One region of the Kineococcus deserti genome, then DNA from elsewhere that is predicted to be linked to it. Evidence: riboswitches for the same ligand, from Rfam matches in the RefSeq annotation. Region 1 holds a riboswitch; each other region holds the start of a gene.

Evidence for each region. A riboswitch is a leader RNA that binds a small molecule or an ion and turns the genes downstream of it on or off. The one in region 1 is predicted to bind S-adenosylmethionine.
Region 2: another riboswitch for S-adenosylmethionine. It lies ahead of ACRYR2_RS07695 (methylenetetrahydrofolate reductase); the one in region 1 lies ahead of ACRYR2_RS09925 (ABC transporter substrate-binding protein).
Region 3: another riboswitch for S-adenosylmethionine. It lies ahead of ACRYR2_RS02865 (MetQ/NlpA family ABC transporter substrate-binding protein); the one in region 1 lies ahead of ACRYR2_RS09925 (ABC transporter substrate-binding protein).

The regions. Positions count from the first base shown of each region.
Region 1 is NZ_JBJLSI010000009.1:118,518-121,753, reverse strand. It holds gene ACRYR2_RS09925 (ABC transporter substrate-binding protein) at 1-1,184, opposite strand, end outside; SAM riboswitch class I at 1,400-1,490, opposite strand; partial or broken gene ACRYR2_RS09920 (Rne/Rng family ribonuclease) at 2,431-3,236, shown strand, end outside.
Region 2 is NZ_JBJLSI010000007.1:57,254-60,489, forward strand. It holds gene metE (5-methyltetrahydropteroyltriglutamate--homocysteine S-methyltransferase) at 1-655, opposite strand, end outside; gene ACRYR2_RS07695 (methylenetetrahydrofolate reductase) at 652-1,599, opposite strand; SAM riboswitch class I at 1,661-1,752, opposite strand; SAM riboswitch class IV at 1,893-2,006, shown strand; gene ACRYR2_RS07700 (aminotransferase class V-fold PLP-dependent enzyme) at 2,063-3,236, shown strand, end outside.
Region 3 is NZ_JBJLSI010000002.1:187,694-190,929, forward strand. It holds gene ACRYR2_RS02855 (dipeptide ABC transporter ATP-binding protein) at 1-98, shown strand, start outside; gene ACRYR2_RS02860 (LLM class flavin-dependent oxidoreductase) at 95-1,498, shown strand; SAM riboswitch class IV at 1,542-1,652, shown strand; gene ACRYR2_RS02865 (MetQ/NlpA family ABC transporter substrate-binding protein) at 1,720-2,670, shown strand; gene ACRYR2_RS02870 (methionine ABC transporter ATP-binding protein) at 2,667-3,236, shown strand, end outside.

The DNA of each region.
Region 1 (3,236 bases):
CCGGCGGCGGTGGCGTACTCCGCCGACTCCAGCACGCTCGTGCGGGCCGGGTCGATGCCCGACCCGGCCGTCGAGGCCAGCAGGAAGTTGCGCTCCCGGTCGGTGGCCCACTTGATGAACGCGGCCGCCTTGTCCTGCTGGGACGAGGCCGTCGAGACGCCGAGGCCGAAACCGGAGTCCAGCGCCGAACGCGGTGTCGTGTTCGACCCGCCGACCGGCAGCGTCACCACGCCCCACTTGTCGACGATCTTCGAGCTGGCCGGGTCCTGCGCCTTCAGCCCCAGGTCGGTCCAGGTGTCGAGCATCGCGCCCTGACCGGCCAGGAACGCCGAGTTGGCCTGGTCGAAGCCGGTCTGCAGCGGCGTCGGCAGCGCCGAGGGCGCCACGGTGATGAGGTGCTGCAGCGCGGCCAGCCCCTCCTGGCCCGCGAACGCCGGCCCGCCGTCGGCGTCGACCAGCGTCCCGCCGTACCCGGCGAGGCGGTTGATGAAGGAGCAGCCGAGGATCATCGGCACCTGCTGGCCCTCGACGATCGCGCCGTAGACGCTGCCGCCGGAGTCCTGGGTGATCTTCGCCGCGGCGGCGTCGTACTCGTCCCACGTCGTGGGCGGCTGCACGCCGTACCGCTCGAAAACCTCGGCGTTGTAGTAGAGGACGTGGGTGTCGCCGTCGAAGGGCAGGCCGTAGCGCTTGCCGTCCAGCAGCGTGTACGGGTCGTAGACCGACGGGAGGAAGTCGTCGGTGCCGATGTCGCCGTTCGCGCCGATCCAGTCGGTCAGGTCCACGAGGGCGTCGGCGTTCACCAGCTCACCGAGGCCGAAGTAGAAGTAGTCGAAGACGTCGAACTCCCCGTCGCCGCCCTGCACGTCCAGGATCTGCTTGCTCGTCAGCTGGTCGTAGGGGATCGCGGTGACCTCGAGCTTGCCGCCGAACTCCTGCTCGAACGCCGGCCCGAGCAGGTCGGTGAAGGCCAGCACGTGCGGCTGGTTGACCATCAGCTTGATGGTCGCGCCCTGCAGGTCGACGGCCTGCGCGGCGGCCAGCCCGGAGGCCGACTGCTCCTCACCGCAGGCGGCGAGCGCACCGAGCGCGCCGATGCCGAGGGCGGAGGACAGCACCCGGCGGCGGGAGGCGATCAGGCGCGAGGTGCTCGTGGGCAGAGGGGTGCGACGGGGCGCGGACATGGGTGTGCTCCGGTGGGTGGGCGGACGGACGTCCGTCGGGGGTGCGCGCGGTGGCGGCGCGCTCGGGAGGGGTCTGGGGGAGGGACTGCGCTGGTCAGAGAGCGCGGAGCGTCCCCCGGCGCATCGACGAACCCGGGGTACAGGTCATCGAGGCCGTGCGCGAGAGGTCGACGTGGTAACGCCGGGTCAGACGGGTACAGCTGGTCACAGCGGTTCCTCCATCGCCCCTGGCGGGAGCACCTGCCGCTCGCGCGGTGGTTGCTGTGGCGTCGACGAGCCAGGTCTCTCGGCCACTCTGGATGGGTGTTGATCAGACCGTAGCGGACGCGGGGGCCTCCTGACCACGTTCCTGCCGGATCGGTGCGAAGGGTCACCTGCGGTCGGCTGTGCCACACTGGCGGTGGCCGAGCGTTCCCCACACCGGGCGCGCGGCCCGCCGTCGAGACCGCCGCCTGGTGCGCGGGTCCCGGGCAGCGCCGCGGTCTGGTGGAAGGACCTCGCAGGCGCCCCGGCCCTCGTGCTGGACGACGACCGCCGGCGGCACGGGCGGAGCACGCGTCGCGCGAACCCGCCGGTGCACCGAGGACTTCCGTCGGGTGCGGGACGACCCGCCCGGCGATTCCGACGAGGACGCTCGAGCGGCCGCGGGTTGACCGGTGGAGCGGACGCTGCGGGCGAAGCGGAGCAACCCGTGACGACCACACCTGAAGAGAACGCCGCCGCAGCTGCCGCGGACGAGAAGACCACCCCCGCGACGAAGCCGCGGCGACGTCGCGCGGCCAGTCGTCCCGCCGGCCCGCCGGCGCACGTCGAGGCCCCTGTCGAGACCACCGTCGAGGCGGAGACGCCCGCCCCCGTGACCGTGCCGGCCCCCGACGCCCCCGCGGTCGAGGCACCCGCTGCCGAGGTGCCCGCTGCCGAGGAGGCGGCCCCGCGCCGCCGCACGCGCCGCGCCACCCGCAAGGTGGCCACCCCCGAGGTGAGCCCCGAGCCGGTCGCCGAGCCGGTCGCCGAACCGGTCGCCGCGGCCGAAGCGGCCGCCGAGCCCGCCGCCGACGAGGCCCCGGCCGAGCCGGTCAAGGCTCCTGCCCGGCGCCGCCGCTCCCGCAAGGCCACCGCTGCGCCCGTCGAGCCGACCGTCGAGCCGACCGTCGACGTGACCCCGGCGGCTCCAGAGGCGACGCCGGTGCCGGAGGTGGCCGAGGTCGCCGCCGTCGCCGAGGACGTCCCCGTCGAGGAGGCGCCCGTCGAGCAGCCCACCGGGGCCGGTGCGGCCCCGGCCGAGGCGCCCGTCGAGGAGCAGGTCGAGACCCGATCCGAGGCCCAGCCCGAGACCCAGCCCGACCTCATGGACGACCCGGTGCTCCTGCGCGCCGCCGGGATGGCCCGCGGTGGCCGCCGTGAGCGCACCGACGCCGAGCGCGCGGCCGACGCCGCCGCCCGCGCGACCGCCCTGTTCTTCCAGGCTCCCGAGGCCGAGGAGGCGCCTCGGCGCCGTCGCCGCGCCTCCGCCCCGGCCGGCCCGCCGCCCGGAGCCGACCAGGACGCCCTCGACGTCTTCGCCCGCCGCGCCTTCGAGACCGGGCAGGCCGACCAGGACGAGACCGACGAGGTCGACGAGGTCGACGAGGACGTGCTCGAAGGCACCGCCGACGACCTCGAGGAGACCCTGGACGACGCCGGCGCCGAGGACGACACCGAGGACGGCCAGGACGAGGACCGGGACGAGGACGGGGGTGCACCGCGCCGCCGCCGTCGCCGCGGCGGACGGGGCCGCCGCAGCCGCACCCGTGAGGACTCCGACGAGGAGGCTCCGACCGGGGACTCCGACGAGGAGGCCCGTGAGTCCGACGAGACCGAGGAGCCGGAGGAGTCCGAGGAGGACGCCGGCGAGGACACCGGCGAGGACGGCGAGGAGTCGTCGGGCTCGTCCCGGCGCCGTCGTCGCCGCCGTCGCCGCGGGGGGGCGGCCGACTCGGAGGAGACCTCGCCCGACGACCCGCCGAACACCGTCACCCGGGTCCGGGAACCGCGCCGGCCGCGCAGCACCGG
Region 2 (3,236 bases), on a different contig from region 1:
CGTCGAGCTGGACCCAGTCCGCACCCGCTGCCGCGTAGGCGCTCAGGAGCTCGGAGTAGGCGCCGAGCAGGTCGTCGAGCCGGGAGATCGGCGCGAAACCCGCGGGACTGCCGTCGGCGGCCTTGGCCAGCAGCAGGAACGTCACCGGGCCGACGACGACGGGCCGGGTCAGGAAACCGTCGGCGAGGGCCTCGGAGAACTCCCGGACCCCGCGGTCGTCGGCGAACCGGAACGTGGTGTCCGGCCCGATCTCCGGAACGAGGTAGTGGTAGTTCGTGTCGAACCACTTCGTCATCTCCAGCGGCGCGTCGGCACCCCGGCCGCGGGCGATCGTGGAGTACCCGACGAGGTCGACGCGGCCGTCGGCGCCGACGACGTCGGCGAACCGGGCCGGGACCGCACCGACGGCCACGGCCGCGTCGAGCACCTGGTCGTAGGCGGAGAAGTCCGACGGGATCGAGGCGTCGTGCGCGGGCAGACCCAGCGCGTTCAGCCGGCGCACCGTCGCGGCGCGCACCCCGGCGAGCGCGGCCTCCGTGGCGGCCAGGTCGGCGCGTCCGGCCCAGAGCGCCTCGAGGGCCCTCTTGGCCTCGCGGTCGGCGCCGATGCGGGGGTAACCCAGGACGGTCGCGGTCCAGGCGGGGTTCTCGGTCATCGAAGGCCTCCTACCGCGGCGTCGCGGTGCTGGTCGTGGGCGGGAGTTCGGGGCAGTGCGAGGTGGTCGAGCAGGTCCAGCGCGGGGGTGGCCGCGTTGAAGGTGTAGAGGTGCAGCCCGGGGGCGCCGGCGTCCAGCAGTCCCGCCGCCAGACCCGAGGAGAACGCGCCCGCGGCGCGCCGCCGGGTGGCGGCGTCGTCGGTGTCCAGGGCGGCCAGCAGGGGTTCGGGTGCCCGCACCCCGGTGAGTTCACCGATGCGGTTCAGCCGGTGCGGGTCGTCGGTCACCGCGATGCCCGGCAGCAGCGGGATGGTGACGCCCGCCGCACGGGCCCGGTGGACGAAACCGGCGTACTCGTCGGCCGAGAACGTCACCTGGCAGATCGCGAAGTGCGCACCGGCGTCCTGCTTGGCGCGCAGGGCCGCCAGGTCGCCGTCGCCTCCGCGGGGGAAGGCCGCGACGGCCAGGCTCAGCGGGCCCTCGTCGACCGGCCGGGCGCCGCCGCGCAGCGCCAGCCGCCGCCGGTCGGCGACCTGCAGCAGTTGCACCAGGTCGCAGGCGCGCCCGACGCCGTCGGGGTGCGGTGCCCAGTCGCCGACCCCCGTCGGCGGATCACCCCGCAGGGCCAGGACGTCGCGGACGCCGGCGTCGTAGAACTCGCAGGCCAGGTCCACGACCTCCCGGCGGGACAGCCCGACGCAGGTGAGGTGCGCCATCGCGGGGACGGCCGTCGTGCTCAGCACGTGGGCGAGCAGTTCCCGGCTCGGCGCGCGGGTGCCGCCCGCGGCCCCGAAGGTCACCGAGACGAAGTCGGGTCGGGTCGCGACGAGTTCGGAGACCTTGTGGCACAGAAAATCCCGGCCCGCCTCGGAACGGGCCGGGAAGAGCTCGAAACTGATCGTCGGCCGTCCTGCGCCCCCGGCGAGGAGCGGGGCCAGGGTCATCGGGCCGGCGCCCGACCTGGGTGCGGGTGAGCGGGTACGGCAGGTCGTGCGGACATCACGAACTCCATCGGCCTGGCTTTAGCACCCTCGCCCGGGCTCGGGGGGTTGCTGCGGCGTCGTCGAGCCAGGACTCTCGGCCGCTCTGGATGGTGTCGAGATCGAAAGTAGTCCGAGGCCGGTCGGTCCCACAAGTGCCTCCGGGCAGTAAGCCCGGTCGGCTGTCCGCGCGTTCGAGGCCGGGAACCGACGCGCCGATCTTGCTGTCGGCGGGCGATCGTGGCAATCTCCCCGCAGGTCATGAGTGCCAGCGACAAGCCCCGGCTCGCTGGCCGGCAACCCTCCTCCGCGGTGGGGTGCCCCGGGTGACGACCTGGCCGGTTCCGAGGTGGTTCCGGCAAGCGCGGACCTCGGCGGGGTGATCCCGGTCCTCCCGGCAGGGTCCTGTCCTCTGAGGAGTCCCGTCGTGTCGCTGAGCACCCTCTCGCCCGCCGCCTGTTCCGTGGTCCAGCCCCTGCTGCCCGTCGTGGGTGCCCGCACCCGGGTGCCGCTGGCCACCGGCGGGGAGGCCGTCTACGCCAACCTGGACAACGCCGCGAGCGCCCCTGCCCTGCAGACGGTCGCCGACCGCGTGGCCCGGGTGCTGCCGCACTACGCCAGCGTCCACCGTGGCGCCGGCTACCTCTCGCGCACCACCACCGCCCTGTTCGAGCAGGCCCGCGAGCAGGTCGGGGCCTTCGTGAGGGCCCGTCCCGACGACGTCGTGGTCTTCACCCGCAGCACCACCGACGCGCTCGACCTGCTCTCCCGCGCCGTCCCGGCGGGAGCGGAGGTGCTGGTCGCCGACGTGGAGCACCACGCGAACCTGCTGCCCTGGCAGCGGTCGGCCCGCACGACGGTGGTGCGCGGCGGCACCGACGCCGAGGAGACCACCGCCCTGCTGGAGGCCGGGCTGGCCACCGGGCGGTACGCCGTGCTCGCGGTCGCGGGCGCCTCGAACGTGACCGGGGAGGTGCTGCCGCTGCGCCGGCTGGCCCGCGCCGCGCACGCCGCGGGCGCGCGGATCGCCGTCGACGGCGCCCAGCTGCTGCCGCACCGGCGGGTCGACGTCGCGGCGGACGAGATCGACTGGATCGCCCTGTCCGGGCACAAGCTCTACGCCCCCTTCGGTTCCGGCGCGCTGGTCGGCCGGCGCGACTGGCTCGACGCCGCCGAGCCGTACCTGGCCGGTGGCGGGGCGACCCTGGACGTCAGCCACGACGCCGTGCGCTGGGCGCAGGGCCCGGACCGGCACGAGGCCGGATCGCCCAACGTGGTCGGCGCCGTCGCGCTCGCGCAGGCCTGCGCGACGTTGTCCGCCCTGCCCGCAGGAGCTCTGGAGGCCCACGAGACGGCGTTGCGCGACCGCCTCGTCGCCGGGCTCACGGCACTGGACGGTGTCGCGGTCGTCCGCCCGCACCCCGGGGACGCGGTGGGGGTCGTCACCTTCACCGTGCCCGGTCAGGAGGTCTCGAAGGTCGCGGCGTACCTGTCGGCCGAGCACGGCATCGGCGTGCGCGACGGCCGGTTCTGCGCCCACCGGTTCGCGAACTCCCTCGGCCTGGTCGAGGGGGGCCTGCGGGCCTCGACGGGGGTCGGGA
Region 3 (3,236 bases), on a different contig from region 1:
CGGCGGCCGACGTGTTCGAGCGCCCGCAGCAGCCGTACACGCGCGAACTCGTCAGCGCACTGCCCCGCCTCGCCACCGGCCAGGAGGTCGACCTGTGAGCAACCCCGCCACGAAGCCGTTGCGCTTCAACGCCTTCGTCATGAACACCACGTCCCACATCCAGCACGGCCAGTGGCGCCGGCCGGACGCGCGGCAGCACGAGTTCAACGACGTGCGCACCTGGATCGAGACCGCGAAGCTGCTCGAGGCCGCGAAGTTCGACACGATGTTCTTCGCCGACGTCAGCGGGTTGTACGGCGACGCCGACGCCGACTTCGACGTGTACGTCCGCGAGGGCCTGCAGATCCCCTCCAACGACCCGACCGTCCTGCTGTCGGCGCTGGCGGTGAACACCGAGCACCTCGGGTTCGCCACGACGTCGAACGTGTTCCAGAACCACCCGTTCAACTTCGCCCGGCAGATCTCGACGCTGGACCACATCTCGAACGGCCGGATCGCCTGGAACGTCGTCACCGGCACCCAGGACAACGGAGCCCGCAACTACGGCCTGGACCGGATCACCGAGCACGCCGAGCGCTACCGCTGGGCGCAGGAGTACGTCGACGTCGTCTACAAGCTCTGGGAGGGGTCCTGGGAGGACGACGCCCTGCTGGCCGACAAGGCGAACGGCGTGCACGCCGACCCTGCGAAGATCCACAAGATCTTCCACTCCGGGCAGCGGTACCGGGTCGAGGGACCGCACCTGCCCTCGCCGTCTCCGCAGCGCACCCCGCTGCTGTTCCAGGCCGGCTCGTCCCTGTCGGGGCGGCGGTTCGCGGCGCAGCACGCCGAGGCCGTGTTCGTCATCTCCCCCTCACCGGTGCTGGCGACGCAGCAGATCCGCGAGACGCGCGAACTGGCCGTCGCCGCCGGCCGTCGCCCGGAGGACGTGACCTTCTACCAGGGCCTGAGCTTCGTCATCGGCTCGACCGAGGAGGAGGCGCAGCGCAAGGCCGCCGAGCACGACGAGTTCGTCAGCGTCGACGGGTACCTGGCGCACGCCGCCGTCGTGGACCGCACGGGCCGGGTCTACCCGCCGCAGACGCCGCTGAAGGACGTCGAGACCGACACCGCCCGCGGGTTCACCGAGTGGTTGTCCAAGCACATCACCGACCGCGAACCCGTCGTGGCCGACCTGGCCCGTCAGCGGGCCACCAGCCAGCGCGTCGTCGGCACGCCCGAGCAGATCGCCGACCGGCTGGCGCAGTGGCAGCAGGCGGGGGTCGACGGGATCAACGTGATCAACTGGGTGATCCCCGGGTCGTTCGCCGAGTTCGCCGACCACGTGCTGCCGGTGCTGCGCGAGCGCGGGCTGGCGCAGGCGGAGTACGCGCCGGGTCCGCTGCGGCAGAAGCTCTTCGGCTCGCCCCGGCTCAACGAGCGGCACCCGGCGGCCCGGTACCGGGGGGCCTTCGGGACGGACCGGGTCCCGCAGGCGCAGGTCGTGCCGGTCTCCTGAGAAGCGGTGTGCGGGCCGTCGCGGCGGTGTTAAGGTTCACACAGGTCATGAGTGACAGCGCGAAGCCCTGGCTGGCTGTCCGGCAACCCTCCTCCGCGGTGGGGTGCCCCAGGTGAGGACCTGGCCGGACGACCCCGTCCGGCAAGCGCGGATCACCGGACGCCGTCGACCACGGAGTGCAGCGAGCCGCGCGCCCGCCCGATCGACCTCCGGAGTCCCTCGTGTCCAACGCCCCCGCCCTGCCCGACAAGCCGAAGCGTCGCGGTCTGCTCATCGGGATCGTCGCCGCCGTCGTCGTGATCGCCGTCGTGGTCGTGGCGCTCGTCCTGGGCAACCGGGACGACTCCACGAGCACCACGGCCGGCGGCGAGTCCTCCGGCGAGACCGTGCGCATCGGCGTCGCGGACCAGTCGCTGCCCTACTGGCGCACCTACACCGACCTGGCGAAGTCGCAGCTCGGCGTGACCGTCGAACTGGTCAACTTCTCCGACTACACGCTGCCGAACCCGGCGCTGTCGCAGGGTGAGCTGGACCTGAACCAGTTCCAGCACATCCAGTACCTCGCCAACTACAACGTCGAGGCCGACGACGACATCCAGCCCGTCGGCGCCACCGCGGTCTACCCGCTGCCGCTGTACTCGCTGACCGCCGACTCCGCCGAGGCGCTGCCGGCCGACGCCCAGGTCGCCATCCCCAACGACGCGATCAACCAGGCCCGCGCGCTGCTCGTCCTGCAGCAGGGTGGCCTGCTGACGCTGAAGGACGGCGGCACCGCCTTCTCCACGACCAACGACATCGAGACCTCCAAGGTCCAGGTCACCGCGGTCGCCGCGGACCAGACCGCCAGCGCGCTGCAGAGCGGCTCGGTCGCCGCCGCCGTCGTGAACAACAACTACGCCACGGCCGCGGGCCTGCCCGAGGACGACATCATCGTCGCCGACGACCCGACCGCCGCCGCGGCCGCCCCGTACGTCAACATCTTCGCCGCCCGCGCCGAGGACAAGGACGACGAGACCTACGCGAAGCTCGTGGACCTGTTCCACGACCCGGCCGTGCAGGAGGTCTTCCTGCAGGACAACCCGAGCGCCGTCGTCCAGGACGTCCCGGCCGCCGACCTGCAGGCCAGCCTCGCCGAGGTCGAAGAGGACGCGAAGGCCGCCGCGGGCCAGTGAGCGCGCTCATCACCCTGGAGAAGGTCTCCAAGAGCTTCGGCCGTCGTGACGGGTCCACCGTCACGGCGGTCGACGCCGTTTCGCTCGACGTGCTCGAGGGCGAGGTGCTGGCGGTCATCGGGTACTCCGGGGCCGGCAAGTCGACCCTCGTGCGGCTGCTCAACGCCCTCGAGAAGCCGACGTCGGGCCACGTCCTGGTCGGCGGGCAGGACCTGACCAAGCTGTCCGAGAAGCAGTTGCGGGCCGCCCGGTCCAAGATCGGGATGATCTTCCAGCAGTTCAACCTGTTCCGGTCCCGGACCGTGGCCGGGAACGTCGCGTACCCGCTGAAGGTCGCCGGCGTCGGGCCGAAGGAACGGGACCGCCGCACGGCCGAGCTGCTCGACTTCGTCGGGTTGCTGGACCGCGCCCACAGCTATCCCGAGCAGTTGTCCGGCGGGCAGAAGCAGCGCGTCGGGATCGCCCGTGCGCTCGCGACGAACCCGCCGCTGCTGCTGGCCGACGAGGCCACCAGCGCCCTGGACCCCGAGACCACCACCGAGGTCCTGTCGCTGCTGCGCCGGGTG